Regions from separate parts of the Kocuria sp. GQ42 genome, predicted to be linked through region 2. Evidence: riboswitches for the same ligand, from Rfam matches in the RefSeq annotation. Region 2 holds a riboswitch; each other region holds the start of a gene.
What was found. A riboswitch is a leader RNA that binds a small molecule or an ion and turns the genes downstream of it on or off. The one in region 2 is predicted to bind S-adenosylmethionine.

Region 1 (5,287 bases), on a different contig from region 2:
GCATCTGCGCGGCGGCGAGCGCGTGGCCGGGGTGCCCGGGCAGCCCGGGGTAGAGCACCTGCGCGACCTCGGGGCGCTCCAGGAGCCACTCGGCGATCCGCTGCGCGTTGTCCTGGTGGCGCTCCATCCGCAGGCTCAGGGTCTTGAGCCCGCGGGCGGCCAGGTAGCTGTCCTGGGGGCCCGCCACGGCGCCGGCGGCGAACTGCTGGAAGCCGACCGCCTCGGCGAGCGGGGCCCCGCGCCACTGGGCCGTGCCCACGACCACGGCGCCGCCGAGCACGTCGGAGTGCCCCCCGATGTACTTCGTGGTGGAGTGCACCACGGCGTGCGCGCCGAGCTCGAGGGGGGTCTGCAGGTACGGGGACGCGAAGGTGTTGTCGACGACGAGCAGCGCCCCGGCGTCCCGGGCCAGCTGCGCCCACGCCGCCACGTCGGCGATGCCGAGCAGCGGGTTGGACGGCGTCTCGAGCCACAGCACCTTGGTGGCGCCGGGGCGCACGGCCGCCCGGACGGCGTCGAGGTCCGTGATCTCCACGGGCGTGTGCCCGATGTCCCACGGGGCGAGGACCCGGGTGATCAGCCGGTTGGTGCCGCCGTAGCCGTCGGCGCCGAGCACGATGTGGTCGCCCGGGCGCAGCACGGCGCGCAGCAGGGCGTCCTCGGCGGCGATCCCCGAGGCGAACGCGAACCCCCGCTCGCCACGCTCCAGGGCCGCGAGCTGCTCCTCGAAGCCGCTGCGGGTGGGGTTGGAGCCGCGGCTGTACTCGTGCCCGGCGCGCAGCACGTTGATCCCGTCCTGGGCGAACGTGGAGGTCTGGTAGATCGGCGGGATGACCGCCCCGGTCAGCGGGTCGGGCTCCTGGCCGGCGTGGACGGCGGTGGTCGTGAAGCCCCGGTGGCGGGTGCGGGTCTCGGTGGGGGACGTCATGGCGGGGCTCACTTCCGGGTGGTCTGGACGGCGGTGACGACGGTGTCGAGGGCCTGGCCGAGGTCGGCCACGAGGTCCTGGGGGGACTCGAGGCCGATCGAGAGCCGGATCGTGGTCTCGGCGATCCCGCCGGCCCGGCGCTGCTCGGGGGTCAGGCGGCAGTGCGTCATGGCCGCCGGGTGGGCCACGAGGCTGCGGGTGTCCCCGATGTTGGCGACCAGCTTGAACAGCCGGAGCGCGTCGATGAACGGGCCCACGGCGCCGTCCGGGGCGGCGAGGTCGAAGGAGAACACGGAGCCGGTCCCGCGCGGGAAGTCCCGGGCCGCGATGCCGGCGCCGGGGTCCCCCGGCACGCCGGGGTGGTGGACCCGGGCGACGGCGGGGTGCCCGGCCAGGAACTCGGCCACCGCCAGCGCCGAGGCCGTGTGGCGGGCCACGCGCAGGTCGAGGGTCTCGGTGCCCTGCAGGATCTGGCTGGCGTTGAACGGGGAGAGCGTGGTGCCGAGGTCGTGCACGTACTTCGCCCGGACCAGGTGCAGGTAGGGGCTGGCGGCGGCGCACTTGTCGACGAGGCTGAGCCCGCCCCAGCGGGCGCGGGCCTGGGTGAACTGCGGCCACTTGTCCGGCCGCGCGGACCAGTCGAAGGTCCCGCCGTCCACGACCGCCCCGGCGAGCGCGTTGCCGTGCCCGCCCAGGAACTTGGTGGCCGAGTGCACCACGATGTCCGCGCCCTTCTCCAGCGGCCGGTACAGGGCCGGGGACGCGAGGGTGTTGTCGACGACGACGGGCACCCCGGCGGCCCGGGCGACGTCGGCGATCCCGGGCAGGTCCGGGAGGGTGGCCAGCGGGTTGCCGATGGACTCGAGCAGGAACGCGCGGGTGTCGGGGCGCACGGCCGCGGCCCACGCCCCCGGGGCGGTGGGGTCCACGAAGGAGACCTCGATGCCGTAGTCCGCGAAGGAGTCGGTGAGCAGGTCCACCGTGCCCCCGTAGAGCTTCTCGGAGGCCACGAGGTGCTTCCCGGCGCCCTGGCCGAGCAGGGCCAGCAGCGCCACGGCCACGGCGGACTGGCCCGAGCCGGTCGCCACGGCGCCCGCGCCGCCCTCGAGGTCGCTGATCCGCTGCTCGAGCACGGCCACCGTGGGGTTGCCGGTGCGCGTGTAGGTGAAGCCCGCCCGGGTCTGGGCGAACATCTGCCGGGCCGCCTCGTAGTCCGGGAACTCGAAGGCCGCGGTCTGGTAGATCGGCACCGTTAGGGTGCGCTGGGTGACCTGGTCGTGGGTGCCGGCGTGGATCTGCCGGGTCGCGAGGTCGTGGTCGGTCACGGGGATGGACATGGCGCTGCTCCTGTGCCTTGCTCTTACCCGCACCGGTCATCCGCGCGGGCCCGGTGGGCACGCCGCGGAAGATGCAGGCCGCTTCCTCATCCGAACCACCCAATGAGCATGGGGTTGGTGCGTGACCAAGTCGGAGCTTGGCGGTCACGTCTCGTGAAGCTGGAACAACACTATGCGCAGAGGTAGTGGGTGTCCCTCCGCGTCGGAAGATGACGACCGTGACGGTTCGTGACGCCGGCCGTGCGCGCCGGGCCCGGCGCGGGCCCTCGCGTCAGGCCCGGGTGTCGATGTCCTCGAAGATCAGGAACGTCTGGGTGTCCACCACGCCGGGCAGCTGCTGGACGTGCTCGAAGATCACCTGCCGCAGGTGCACGGTGTCCACGGCCCGCACGAGGAGCATGACGTCGAAGTTCCCGCCCACCAGGGCGATGTGGTGCACGGCGGGGATCGCCTGGAGCTGGGCGCACAGCTCCCGCCAGGTGTTCTGCTGGAGCTTGAGCGTCACGTACGCGGAGGCCTGCAGGCCCGCCCGGACCGGGTCGATCACGGTGCTGAAGCGCAGGATCACCCCCTCGTCCCGGAGCCGGTTGATCCGGGCGTAGGCGTGGGCGCGGGAGACGTGCACGGCCGCGGCGATCGCCGTCACGGACTGCCTCGCGTCCCGGGACAGCTCCGCGAGGATCTTCCGGTCGGTCTCGTCCAGCGGCACGGGGGTCGAGGGCACGGCGGGCTCCTTCGGGGCGGGTCGGGCGCGGCGCCCGGAACGTGTCGGACGAATGCGTGTGCTCCACGCCACACTAGAACATTTCGTCCACGTGCGGTGCACTGTCTGTCTCAGACTTCTGCATTTTCCCCGCTCTGTGGATACGAACCATGCCCGGTTCCCATACTGGGGAGACAGAGCCGCACCACCTTCCTGCCCTCCCCGGACCGCGGCCGCACCGGGGACCGACCGAGGGGACACCATGAGCCAGACCGTCGAGACCCCCGAGGACCCGATCCTCCGGGCCTCCCAGAGCTTCGGCATCACGCCGGAGCAGTACATGCTCCCGGCCCGCGGCGAGATCCGCATGGTCGACCCCAGCGGGCGGCTGCTCGCCCCCGAGGAGCAGGGCACCGGCCCCGGCCACGAGTACCCGCTGCCGGCCCCGGACGTCCTGCTGGGCGCCTACGAGAAGCTGGTGATCGGGCGGCGGGTCAACGACCAGAACTCCGCGCTGGTCCGCCAGGGCCGGATGGCCGTCTACCCGTCCAGCCACGGCCAGGAGGCCTGCCAGGTGGCGGCCGCCCTGTGCCTCGAGGAGGGCGACTGGCTGTTCCCGACCTACCGGGACACCGTGGCGGTCATGACCAAGGGCGTGGACCCGATGCAGGTCATGGCGATCTTCCGCGGCGAGTGGCACAGCGGCTACGACCCGTACGAGCACTGCGTGGGCATCCAGTCGACCCCGCTCACCACCCAGCTGCTGCACGCGGTGGGCGTGGCCCACGCCGCCAAGCTGCGCGGCGAGGACACCGTGGTCCTGGCGATGTGCGGGGACGGCGCCACCAGCGAGGGCGACTTCCACGAGGCCCTGAACTTCGCGGCCGTGTTCAAGCTGCCGGTCGTGTTCTTCGTGCAGAACAACGGCTACGCGATCTCCGTGCCCCTGTCCCAGCAGTCCGCGGCCCCGAGCCTCGCCCACAAGGCGGTGGGCTACGGCATGGCCGGCGAGCGCGTGGACGGCAACGACCTCGTGGCGCTGCTCGCCACCCTGCGGCGCGCCGTGGACCTGGCCCGCTCCGAGTCAGAGCCCCTCCTCGTGGAGGCGCACACCTACCGCATGCAGGCGCACACCAACGCCGACGACGCCACCCGCTACCGGGACGACGCCGAGGTGCAGGAGTGGATCGCCAAGGACCCGGTGACCCGGATGCGCGCCTACCTCGGCGCCGAGGGCGTGCTCGACGACGCGGCGGAGCAGCGCATCGCCGCAGCCGCCGAGGACGTCGCCACGGCCCTGCGCGACGGCATGAACGCCGACGTGGAGATCGACCCGCTCGAGCTGTTCCGCCACGTCTACACCGAGCAGACCCCGCAGCTCGCCGAGCAGGAGCAGTTCCTCGCCGCCGAGCTCGCCCGAGAGGAGACCGGACAGTGAGCACCCTGCACGCCCCCGCCCCGGCCGGCGAGGCCCCGGCGGTCAAGCCCGCCACCTTCGCCCACGCGCTCAACACCGCCCTGGCCGACGCGCTGGCCGCCGACCCCGCCGTCGTCGTCTTCGGCGAGGACGTCGGCACCCTCGGCGGCGTCTTCCGCATCACCGACGGGCTGACGAAGCGCTTCGGCCGCACCCGGTGCTTCGACACCCCGCTGGCCGAGTCCGGGATCGCCGGCATGGCCGTGGGCATGGCGATGAACCGGATGCGCCCCGTCGTCGAGATGCAGTTCGACGCCTTCGCCTACCCCGCCTTCGAGCAGGTCGCCTCGCACATCGCGAAGATGCACAACCGCACCCGCGGCGCCGTGCGCCTGCCGATCGTCATCCGGATCCCCTACGCCGGCGGCATCGGCGGCGTGGAGCACCACTGCGACTCCTCCGAGGCCTACTACGCCCACACCCCGGGCCTGAAGGTGTTCACCCCCGCCACGGTCGAGGACGCCTACCTCATGCTGCGCGAGGCGATCGACTCGGACGACCCCGTCGTGTTCTTCGAGCCCAAGAAGCTCTACTGGTCCAAGGCCCCCGTGGACCTGGCCGAGCTGAGGGACCGCTACGAGAACGGGGCGCCCGAGCGCCGGGAGGGCCGCGCCGTCGTCGCCCGCGCCGGCGAGGACGCCACGCTGCTGGCCTACGGGCCGTCCGTGCCGACCGCCGTGGCGGCCGCCGCGGCCGCCGCCGCCGAGGGGCGCTCGCTCGAGGTCGTGGACCTGCGCAGCATCGTCCCGTTCGACGACGAGACGGTCGCCGCGTCGGTGCGGAAGACCGGACGCGTGGTGGTCGTGGCCGAGGCGCCGGGCTTCGCGTCCGTGGCCGCCGAG
Region 2 (5,287 bases):
CTGGCGCTGCTCTCGGCCCTCAACGCGAACATCTACGGCGCGTCCCGGATGCTCTGGTCGCTGGCCCGCCGCGGCTCGGCGCCGCGGGCCTTCGCCGACGTCTCCGACCGCGGGGTCCCCCGGAGCGCGGTGGTCGTCTCCGTGCTCTTCGGCTTCGCCGCCGTGGTGCTCAACTACCTGTGGCCCGAGACCGTGCTGCTGTGGATGCTCAACACCGTGGGCGCGACCTGCCTGGTCGTCTGGGGGCTCGCGCTGGTCTCGCAGATCGTCCTGCGCCGCCGCGCGGACCGGGACGGCACCGAGCTGCCCCTGCGGATGTGGGCCTTCCCGTGGCTGTCGTACCTGGCGCTGGCGCTCCTCGCCGGGATCGTCCTGCTCGGGCTGCTCGACGACGCCGTGCGGGGCCAGCTCCTGCTCACGGCCGGGCTGGTGCTGCTCATCGCACTGGCCTCGCGCACCCTCGGCCGGCGGCCGGAGCACCCCGAGCGTCCGCCCGGCGGTCAGGCCCCGCCCTGCGCGGTCGGCCCGCCCAGCAGCTCCTCGAGCCGCTCGTAGCCCTCGGCCATCCCCTTCTCCATGCCGGATCCGACCATCCCGTCGCGGGCCTCCTGGGACGCGTGGACGGTGTGCCCGCGCAGCCGGCACCGGCCGTCGCCCAGGTCCTCGAAGTGCAGGTACTCCAGGTCCACGGCGTCGGGCCAGCCCTCGTACTCGAAGGTCTGGACCACGAGCTCGTTCTCGCGCACCGTGTGGAAGACGCCGCGGAAGGCGTACTCCTCGGCGCTGTCCTCGCCGCGCTGGACGAACCGGTAGGCGCCGCCGGGGCGGAACTCGAAGCCGTCGATCCGGGTCCGCAGCCCGCGCGGCCCGATCCACTGCCGGAACAGCTCGGGGTCGGCGTGGGCGCGGAAGACGTCGGCCACGGGGTGGTCGAACTCGCGCTCGAAGTCGATGAAGGGCAGGCCGTCGGGGACGGTCAGGTGCAGTGCGTGTCCCATGGTTCAGTCCTGGGTGTGCTCGCCGCGGTCCGCGGCTCGGGTGTCGAGCACGGCGTCGAGGCGGCGGAACTGCTCCTCCCGGACCAGCCGGTACCGGTCGATCCACGCGGTGAGCGCCTCGAGCCGTGCGGGGTCCAGGTGGACGGGCCGGCGCTGGGCGTCACGGGTGCGCGTGACGAGCTGCGCCTGCTCGAGGACCTGGATGTGCTTCGAGACCGCCTGGAGGGAGATCGCGAAGGGTTCCGCCAGTTCGGTGACCGTGGCCGGTCCGCGGCTGAGCCGGGCGACGATGCGGCGGCGGACCGGGTCGGCCAGGGCCAGGAAGGCCCTGTCGAGCTCGTCGTCGCCGGGGTCCACGGTGTTTGTCAACTGATTCCTTGATCAACCTGTTGGTTGTCAAAGACTAGGCCGCCCGCCCGGGCCCGGCAAGACCCGAGACCGGATCGTGACGGACCCGGACCTGCGCTCCTCTCGGGCCTCACCGCCGGTGCGTCGTCGCGCGTCCGTGTTGCGTCCTGTGACGCCGCGGTCGTCACAGTCGGCGCACCGGCGTCTTCTGGGCGCCCGCACTTGGCAGCGCGGCGGGGCACCCGCTGGAATGGGTCCTGCATCTATCCAGAGCGGCCGAGAGACCTGGCTCGTCGACGCCGCAGCAACCATCCGCGCCCCCGCCACCGGGTGCGCGGAACGGTGCTCCCGCCAGGACCGATGGAGCTGTCGCAGCCTCCCGGGTCCACTCCGGGACGGCTGCTGCCCTCCCTCGGGGTGACCCTTGGAGGAAGAACGTGACACCACGCCCGACCGCCCGGCCGGCGCCGCCGTCCCTGTCCTACGAGCTCTATCCGCCGCGCAGCGCGGCGAGCGCCGACACGCTGCTGCGGACCATCGAGGAGCTCGAGCCCACCCGTCCCGACCACGTCTCGGTGACGTACAGCGGGGACGAGCAGCGCCGGGACAGCTCGCTCGCCCTGCTCGACCACCTCCTGGCGCGCACGAGCCTGCGGCCCCTGGCCCACCTGACGTGCGTCGGCAGCACCCGGGCCGAGCTGGAGCAGACCGTGGCCGCCCTGGTTCGCCGCGGCGTCCGGGGCGTCCTGGCCCTGCGCGGCGACCTCGACCCCGGTGCCGAGCCGGGCGAGCTGCGGCACGCCGGCGAGCTCGTGGAGCTCGTGCGCGAGGTCGAGCAGCGCCACACCGCGGCCCTGGCGGCCGGCCGGCTCGCCGTGGGCGTGGCCGCCTACCCGACCCGGCACCCGGAGTCGCCCTCGTTCCGGCACGACGTCGAGGTGCTGCTGGCCAAGCAGCGCTCCGGGGCGGACTTCGCGATCACGCAGGTCTACTTCCGCCCGCAGCGCTACGAGCGCCTGGTCGCGGCGGCGCGGGCGGCCGGGGTGACGATCCCGATCGTCCCGGGGATCATGCCGGTCACCGACCCGCGGCGGCTCCGGACGCTGTGCCGGCTGGCGGGCCTGGCGCCCCACCCGGGCCTGGCCGCCGCGCTGGAGGACGCGCCCGGTCCTGCCGAGCGGCACCGCGCCGGCGTGGCCTTCGCGGCGCGGCTGGCCCGCGCCGCCCTGGACGCCGGCGCCCCCGGGCTGCACCTCTACACCTTCAACGAGCACCGGGCCGCGCTCGACCTGCTGGAGCACGTGGACCTCCCGCGCGTCCCGCACGTGCCCGTCGCGCTCGACGACCTCCTGCTCCCCGCCTGAGCACGCACCGACCCACCGTTCCGCACGACCCCTCGACACCTCTTCAGGAGACCACCATGACCACTGTCCCGTTCCCCGCCGCCACCATCACCGGCTACCCCCGGATCGGCCGCCGCCGCGAGCTGAAGAAGGCCCTGGAGGCCTACTGGGCCGGGCGCTCGACCCGCGAGGAGCTGGAGTCGGCGGCCGCCGACCTGCAGCTGGCGACCCACCGCCGGCTCGTGGAGCTGGGCCTCGGCGCCCGGGACTCGTCCCTGCCCGCGGCGTTCCCCCTCTACGACCAGGTCCTGGACACCACCGTGGCCCTCGGGGCGGTGCCGACCCGCTTCGCCGACCTCGCCGACGCCGAGGGCCGGCTCGGCCTCGACGCGAGCTTCGTGCTGGCCCGCGGCGACGCCGGGCGCGCTCCGCTCGAGCTGACCAAGTGGTTCGACACCAACTACCACTACCTCGTGCCCGAGATCGGCCCGGAAACCCCGTTCCGCGCCACCGCCGACCGGCTCGTGGCCGACGTCCGCCGCGCCGCCGCGCACGGCTTCACCGTCCGCCCGGTCCTCGTGGGCCCCGTGTCCTTCCTCCTCCTCGCCAAGGCCGACGACGACGCCCCCGCGGGCTTCGACCCGCTGCAGCGGCTCCCCGAGCTGCTGCCCGTGTACGCGCGGCTGCTCCAGGAGCTCGCCGCCGCCGGCGCGGACTGGGTGCAGCTGGAGGAGCCGGCCCTCGTGGCGGACCAGGACGTCCCCGCCGAGCAGCTCGCCGCGTCCGTGTGGGACGCCTACACGGGCCTGACCGCCGTGACCGGGCGCCCGCAGCTGTTCGTCACCACGTCCTACGGCTCCCCCGGACCGCTGCTGCACCCGCTGGCCTGCTCCGGCGTGGAGGCCGTGCACCTCGACCTCGTCAAGGGCGCCGCCCCCACCGCCGAGGAGCTGGAGTTCTTCCGGGGCGAGGACTCCGCCGTGCTCGTGGCCGGCGCCGTGGACGGGCACAACGTGTGGCGGGCCGACCTCGCCGGCCGGCTCGACCAGCTCGCGGAGCTGGCCCGCGGGGGCGCCCAGGTGTCCGTGGCCTCCTCCACGTCCCTGTTCCACGTCCCGCACGACGTGGCCGAGGAGACCCGGCTGGACCCGCAGCTGCGGAGCTGGCTCGCCTTCGCCGACCAGAAGGTCGGCGAGATCGTCACCCTGGCCCGCGGTCTCGCCGCCGGGACGGAGGCGGTCGCGCCGGAGCTGGCCGAGGCGGCCGAGGCCCGCCGCACCCGGCAGGACGCCGCGGGGGTCCGGGACGCGGCCGTGCGCGAGCGCGCCGGGTCGCTGACCGCCGCGGACATCGGACGGTCGGCCGCGGAGGTCCGCCGGAGCGCCCAGGAGGGCCTGTCCTTCACGGCGTCCGGGCCCCTGCCCCCGCTGCCCACCACCACGATCGGCTCCTTCCCCCAGACCGCGGAGGTCCGCGCTGCCCGCGCCCGGCACCGCGCCGGAGCCCTGACGGACGCGCAGTACGACGCCTTCCTGCGGGAGGAGATCGAGCGGGTCGTGCGGCTGCAGGAGGAGCTGGGCCTGGACGTGCTGGTGCACGGCGAGCCGGAGCGCAACGACATGGTCCAGTACTTCGCCGAGCACCTCGACGGCTTCGCGACCACCGTCCACGGCTGGGTCCAGTCCTACGGCTCCCGCTGCACCCGCCCGTCGATCCTGTGGGGCGACGTCAGCCGGGAGGGTCAGGGCCTGCGCGGCGAGGCGTTCACGGTGCCGTGGATCGGCCACGCCCAGTCCCTCACCGACAAGCCGGTCAAGGGCATGCTGACGGGCCCGGTGACGATCCTCGCGTGGTCCTTCGTGCGCGACGACCAGCCGCTCGGCGAGACGGCGAACCAGGTGGCGCTCGCGCTGCGGGACGAGGTCGCGGACCTCGAGGCCGCCGGGATCGGGATCATCCAGGTGGACGAGCCGGCGCTGCGGGAGCTGCTGCCGCTGCGCCGCGCGGACCAGCCCGCCTACCTCGGCTGGTCGGTGGACGCGTTCCGCCTGGCCACCTCGGGGGTGCGGGACGAGACCCAGATCCACACCCACCTGTGCTACTCGGAGTTCGGCGAGGTGGTGGGGGCGATCGACGGCCTGGACGCCGACGTCACGAGCATCGAGGCGGCCCGGTCCCGGATGGAGGTGCTGACCGACCTCGAGGCCGCCGGCTTCTCCCGGGGCATCGGGCCGGGCGTGTGGGACATCCACTCCCCGCGCGTGCCCTCCCAGGAGGAGATCGAGCAGCTGCTCGAGCGGGCCCTCGAGCACGTCCCGGCGCGGACCCTGTGGGTCAACCCGGACTGCGGCCTGAAGACCCGCGGCTACGAGGAGACGAGGGCGTCGCTGGAGCACCTCGTGGCCGCGGCCCGGACGGCGCGCGAGCGGGTGGCGCAGCCCGCCGGCCGGCCGCTGATCGTCCAGCACGGCACGCGCGGCTGACCCCGAGCGCGCCGGCCGACCCGCGGGAGCCCGCGTGACCACGGATGTTCGTGGTCACGCGGGCTCCCGCGGGTCACGAGGCGGCGTCACGGGCGGCGGCCGCGCGCCGGCCGGC
Region 3 (5,287 bases), on a different contig from region 2:
CACGCCGTCGCCGACGTCCACGATCACCAGGCGCCCCCGGTGGGCGCGGCGCAGCCGCTCGACCTCGCGGGCGTCCGGCACCGAGTGCAGGACGGAGGAGACGAAGCGGCGGGCGGTCTCGGTGCGGGGCCGGGCGAAGATGTCCACGGTGGAGCCGTGCTCCACGACCTTCCCGTCCTGCATCACGGCCACGCGGTCGGCGATCGCGCGGACCACGTCCATCTCGTGGGTGATGATCACGATCGTGATCCCGAGCTCCCGGTTGACCCGCTGCAGCACCTGCAGCACCTCCTGCGTGGTCTCCGGGTCGAGGGCGCTCGTCGACTCGTCGGCCAGGAGCAGCTTCGGGCTGGTCGCCAGGGCGCGGGCGATGCCCACGCGCTGCTTCTGCCCGCCGGAGAGCTGCTCCGGGTAGTTGCCGGCGCGGGCGGCGAGGCCCACGAACTCGAGCAGCTCGGCCACCCGCGCCCGGCGCTTCTCCTTCGGCCAGCCGGCCCGCTTGAGCGGGTACTCGACGTTGCCGGCGACGGTGCGGGAGGTGAAGAGGTTGAACTGCTGGAAGATCATCCCGATCTCCTGCCGCACGGGCGCCAGCTCGGTCTCGCGCCGGCCGGCCACCTCGAAGCCCTCCACGGTCAGGGAGCCCGAGGACACGGGCTCGAGCCCGTTGATCAGGCGCACGAGGGTGGACTTGCCCGCCCCGGAGTAGCCGATCACGCCGAAGATCTCGCCGCGGCGGACGTCGAGGGTGACGTCGTCGACCGCGAGCACCTCGCGCGCCGCCCGCCCCGAGCCGGTGCGGAAGGTCTTGGAGACGTTGCGGAAGGAGACGAGCACCTCGTCCGGGCGCCCGGGTGCGGACGGCCCGGCGGGGACCGCCGCGCTCACTGCTCCTGGTCCTTCAGCTCCTGCTGGTAGCGCGCGGTCAGCTCCTGGAGCTCCTCCGGCTCCAGCTGCAGCGGCACGGCGGTGTCCTTGGTCTCCTCCATCTCGGCGTCGATCACGGCCTGCTCGTGGTAGAGGTCCGCGACCTGCCGGAGGGTCTCGTCGTCGGCGAGCTCCTCCGTGGTGGTGAAGAGGTTGACGTAGGCGCGGGAGCCCTCGGACTCGGGGTCGTCCTGGGCGAGCGCGGACTGCGGGTCGATGTCGGCCCGCGAGAGGAAGTCGTTGTTGATGACCGAGCCGGCCACCGAGTCGAGCGAGAGCACCGTCTGCTCCGCGGAGACCGGGGTGACGCGCACCGTGGAGGCCTCGGTGTCGACGTCGAGCTCGGTGGGGATGAGGGTGTCGCCGGTCAGCTCCACGAGACCTGCGGCCTCGAGCACGAGCAGGGCCCGGGAGAGGTTCACGGCGTCGTTGGGCACCGCGATCTCGTCGCCCTCCTGGAACTGCTCCACGGAGTCGTACTGGTTGGAGTACAGGCCCAGCGGGTAGATCGAGGTCGAGCCGATCGGGGTGATGGAGCCCCCGGCCGCGTTGTTGTAGTCGGCGAGGAACGGGACGTGCTGGAACCAGGTCATCTCCACGTCACCGGACTCGGTGGCGGGGTTCGGCTGGTTGTAGTCGGAGAAGTCGACGTACTCGACGGTGATGCCCTGTTCCTCGGCCACCCGCTGGAGGGCGTCGTGGGTCGGGTCGGTGCCCACCACGCCGATGGTGACCTTGTCGTCGGCGAGCACGCCCTCGCCGGAGGACTCCCCGGCGGAGCCGCCGCAGGCGGTGAGGGCGAGGCCGAGGGTCGTGGCCAGGGCGAGGAAGGGGAGGCGCTGCGATCGCATGTGGTGCCTTTCCGTGGGTCCGGGGTGTCGGAGGTCTCCACCGGGGCCAACGGGTCCGGCGGCCACGGTCGAGGGCGCGCCGGAGGGCGCGTGCGCGGTAGGACCGTACTTGCCGCCGGCCGTCGTCGGCCGGTGCCGGATGGTTCACCTGGGGCACCCCACTACGGGAGAGGGTTGCCGCCCAGCAAGCCAGGGCTGCACGCTGGGACTCGTCATCCGCCCGACAGACTAGCACGTGCGGAGGGGCCGGCCCCGGCCCGGTCAGCGCGCGAGGACCTCGCGGGCCCGCCGGCGGGCCCAGCGCTCGGCCGCCAGCACGGCCTCGAGCTCCAGCGGGCCGTCGTCGTCGTGCTCACCCAGGACCGCCTCGACCGTGTCCACGATGGCGGGGAACCGGATCCGGCCGTCGTGGAAGGCGTGCACCGCCTCCTCGTTGGCCGCGTTGAACACGGCGGGGAAGGTCCCGCCCCGCTCGCCCGCCGCCTTGAGGAGCTCGACGGCGGGGAACGCCACCGGGTCGAGGGGTTCGAAGGTCCACTCCGTGGCGCGCGTCCAGTCGCACGGCAGGGCGGCCCCGGGCACCCGGTGCGGCCAGGCCAGGCCGAGGGCGATGGGCAGGCGCATGTCCGGGGGCGAGGCCTGGGCGAGGGTGGAGCCGTCCACGAACTGGACCATGGAGTGCACGACCGACTGGGGGTGGACCACCACGTCGATGCGCTCGAGGGGCACGTCGAAGAGCAGGTGGGCCTCGAGCACCTCGAGGGCCTTGTTCACCATGGTCGCCGAGTTGGTCGTCACCATCAGCCCCATGTCCCACGTCGGGTGGCGCAGCGCGTCCCGGGGGGTGACCGCCTCGAGCTCCGCCCGGGACCGGCCGCGGAAGGGCCCGCCGGAGGCCGTCAGCACGAGCCGGTCCACCTCCCCGGCGGTGCCGCCGCGCAGCGCCTGCGCCAGCGCGGAGTGCTCGGAGTCGACGGGGATCAGGGCGTCCGGGTCCCCGGTGGCCGCGGCGGCGGCCTTGACGAGGGCGCCGCCGGCGATCAGGGACTCCTTGTTCGCCAGGGCGAGCCGGTGCCCGGCCCGCAGCGCCGCCAGCGTGGGAGCGAGGCCGATGGAGCCGGTGATCCCGTTGAGCACGAGGTCGGCGTCGGGGTGGGCGGCGGCCGCGGACGCGGCGTCGGGCCCGTGCACGACGTCCGGGCGGTATCCCCCGGCCCCGGCGGACGCGGCCCGGTCCGCGATGAGGCCGGTCAGCCGGGCGGCGTCCTGGGCGGTGCCGCTGGTCGCCACGAGCGCGGCGCGGGTCTCGAGGGCCTGCTCGGCGAGGAGCTCGAGGTGCCGCGGTCCGGCGGCGAGGGCGACCACGGTGAACGGGTCCGCGCCCTCGAGCTCGCGGGCGGCCCGCACGACGTCGAGCGCCTGGGTGCCGATCGAGCCCGTCGAGCCGAGGACGCTGATCCGGCGGGGGCCGGCGGCGGCCAGGGCGCGCAGCTCGGGTGTCGGGCGGGTGCGGGGCGAGGCGGCGGGGGGCGTCATGGCCCCAGTATCCCCCAGCGGCCGTCCCCGGTGCCGTGCCCCGGGGGTGCCTGCGGCCGGCCCGGAACGGGCCGAGGCCCCGTCCACCGGGAACGGTGGACGGGGCCTCGGCGACCGACGGGGGTGGGTCAGCGCGTGGCGCGACCCTTGCGGCCGGAGACCGCGCCCCAGATGAAGAGCACGATGAGGGCTCCCACGACGGCGGTGATGATGGTGCCGATGTCGAACGCGGACTCCAGGTCCCCGATGCCGATCAGCGAGCCGAGGAAGCCTCCGAGGAGGGCCCCCACGATGCCGAGGACGATCGTGACGATGATGCCGCCACCCTGGCTGCCCGGCATGATGAGCTTGGCGAGGGCGCCGGCGATGAGGCCGAGGATGATCCAGCTGATGATTCCCATGATGGCTCCTTATCCGTCCCGGGAGGGACTTTTATTGTACGCAACCGGCGAGTATCCCAGGAATACCCTGAGGTTGCTTCTGCGCTTCACCCTAGCCGACGGTCAGCCGCCTGTCTGTTCCCGTTAGCCAATCGACGCGTTCCTCCCGGACGCGGACCGGCCCGCCGGAAGCCGGGGCTTCGGGCGGGCCGGTGGATCCTCCCAGGTGGGAGCGGGGAATCCGTCAGTGGGCGACGGGCTTCTCGGCGCCGATGCCTGTGAGGGAGCGCACCTCCATCTCGGACTGCTTGATCGGGTCCTCGAGACGGCGCTCCGTCATGGAACCGATGAAGCCGAGCAGGAAGGAGGCCGGGATCGAGACGATGCCCGGGTTCTGCAGCGGGAACCACGCGAAGTCGGCCGTCGGGATCATCGACGTCTCGGTGCCGGACATGACCGGGGAGAAGATGATGAGGCCCACCGACATGATCAGGCCGCCGTACATGGACCAGACCGCGCCCCGGGTGGTGAAGCGCCGCCAGTACAGGGAGTACAGGATGGTCGGCAGGTTCGCCGAGGCCGCGACCGCGAAGGCGAGCGCCACGAGGAACGCGACGTTCTGGCCCTGGGCGCCGATGCCGCCCGCGATGGAGACGAGACCGATGACCACCACCGTGGTCTTCGCGACCTTCAGCTCCTTGCGGGGATCGGAGTTCCCCTTCTTGATCACGCTGGTGTAGATGTCGTGGGCGAACGAGGCCGAGGCCGTGATGGCCAGGCCGGCGACGACCGCGAGGATCGTGGCGAACGCCACCGCCGCGATGATGCCCATCAGCAGGGACCCGCCGAGCTCGAAGGCCAGCAGCGGGGCCGCGGAGTTCACGCCGCCCGGTGCCGCCTGGATCCGCTCGGCGCCGATCAGGGCCGCCGCGCCGAAGCCCAGGATGAGGGTGAACAGGTAGAACAGGCCGATCAGCGAGATGGCCCAGACCACCGAGGTGCGGGCCTCCTTGGCCGTGGGCACCGTGTAGAAGCGCATCAGCACGTGGGGCAGGCCCGCCGCGCCGAAGACGAGGGCCAGGCCCAGGGAGATGAAGTCCAGCTTGCTGGTCTCGCTCACGCCGTACTTCAGGCCCGGCTCGAGGATGGCCGGGTTGCCGGAGACGGCGACCGCGTCACCGAGCAGGGAGGAGAAGTTGAAGCCGTAGAGCGCCAGGATCCAGACGGTCATGACCGCCACGCCGGAGACCAGGAGCACCGCCTTGATGATCTGCACGTAGGTGGTGCCCTTCATCCCGCCCACGAGGACGTAGACGATCATGAGCACGCCCACGACCACGATGACCAGCGACTGCCCGACCCGCGAGCTGATACCCAGCAGCAGCGACACCAGGGCGCCCGCCCCGGCCATCTGGGCCAGCAGGTAGAACGCGGACACGGCCAGGGTGGAGATGGACGCCGCGACGCGCACGGGGCGCTGGCGCAACCGGAAGGACAGGACGTCCGCCATCGTGAACTTGCCGGTGTTGCGCAGCAGCTCGGCGATCAGCAGCAGCGCCACGAGCCAGGCCACGAGGAAGCCGATGGAGTAGA

Region 1: another riboswitch for S-adenosylmethionine. It lies ahead of AC6CH6_RS16425 (O-acetylhomoserine aminocarboxypropyltransferase/cysteine synthase family protein); the one in region 2 lies ahead of AC6CH6_RS13985 (methylenetetrahydrofolate reductase).
Region 3: another riboswitch for S-adenosylmethionine. It lies ahead of AC6CH6_RS07550 (MetQ/NlpA family ABC transporter substrate-binding protein); the one in region 2 lies ahead of AC6CH6_RS13985 (methylenetetrahydrofolate reductase).

Annotation. Positions count from the first base shown of each region.
Region 1 is NZ_JCAXEN010000008.1:217,654-222,940, reverse strand. It holds gene AC6CH6_RS16430 (cystathionine gamma-synthase) at 1-928, opposite strand, end outside; gene AC6CH6_RS16425 (O-acetylhomoserine aminocarboxypropyltransferase/cysteine synthase family protein) at 937-2,265, opposite strand; SAM riboswitch class IV at 2,303-2,424, opposite strand; gene AC6CH6_RS16420 (Lrp/AsnC family transcriptional regulator) at 2,537-2,989, opposite strand; gene AC6CH6_RS16415 (thiamine pyrophosphate-dependent enzyme) at 3,231-4,406, shown strand; gene AC6CH6_RS16410 (alpha-ketoacid dehydrogenase subunit beta) at 4,403-5,287, shown strand, end outside.
Region 2 is NZ_JCAXEN010000006.1:270,331-275,617, reverse strand. It holds gene AC6CH6_RS14000 (amino acid permease) at 1-555, shown strand, start outside; gene AC6CH6_RS13995 (SRPBCC family protein) at 501-998, opposite strand; gene AC6CH6_RS13990 (ArsR/SmtB family transcription factor) at 1,002-1,355, opposite strand; SAM riboswitch class I at 1,607-1,713, shown strand; gene AC6CH6_RS13985 (methylenetetrahydrofolate reductase) at 1,784-2,710, shown strand; gene metE (5-methyltetrahydropteroyltriglutamate--homocysteine S-methyltransferase) at 2,767-5,172, shown strand; gene AC6CH6_RS13975 (ABC transporter ATP-binding protein) at 5,246-5,287, opposite strand, start outside.
Region 3 is NZ_JCAXEN010000002.1:454,024-459,310, reverse strand. It holds gene AC6CH6_RS07555 (methionine ABC transporter ATP-binding protein) at 1-888, opposite strand, end outside; gene AC6CH6_RS07550 (MetQ/NlpA family ABC transporter substrate-binding protein) at 885-1,778, opposite strand; SAM riboswitch class IV at 1,879-1,995, opposite strand; gene dxr (1-deoxy-D-xylulose-5-phosphate reductoisomerase) at 2,040-3,314, opposite strand; gene AC6CH6_RS07540 (GlsB/YeaQ/YmgE family stress response membrane protein) at 3,443-3,715, opposite strand; gene AC6CH6_RS07535 (monocarboxylic acid transporter) at 3,939-5,287, opposite strand, start outside.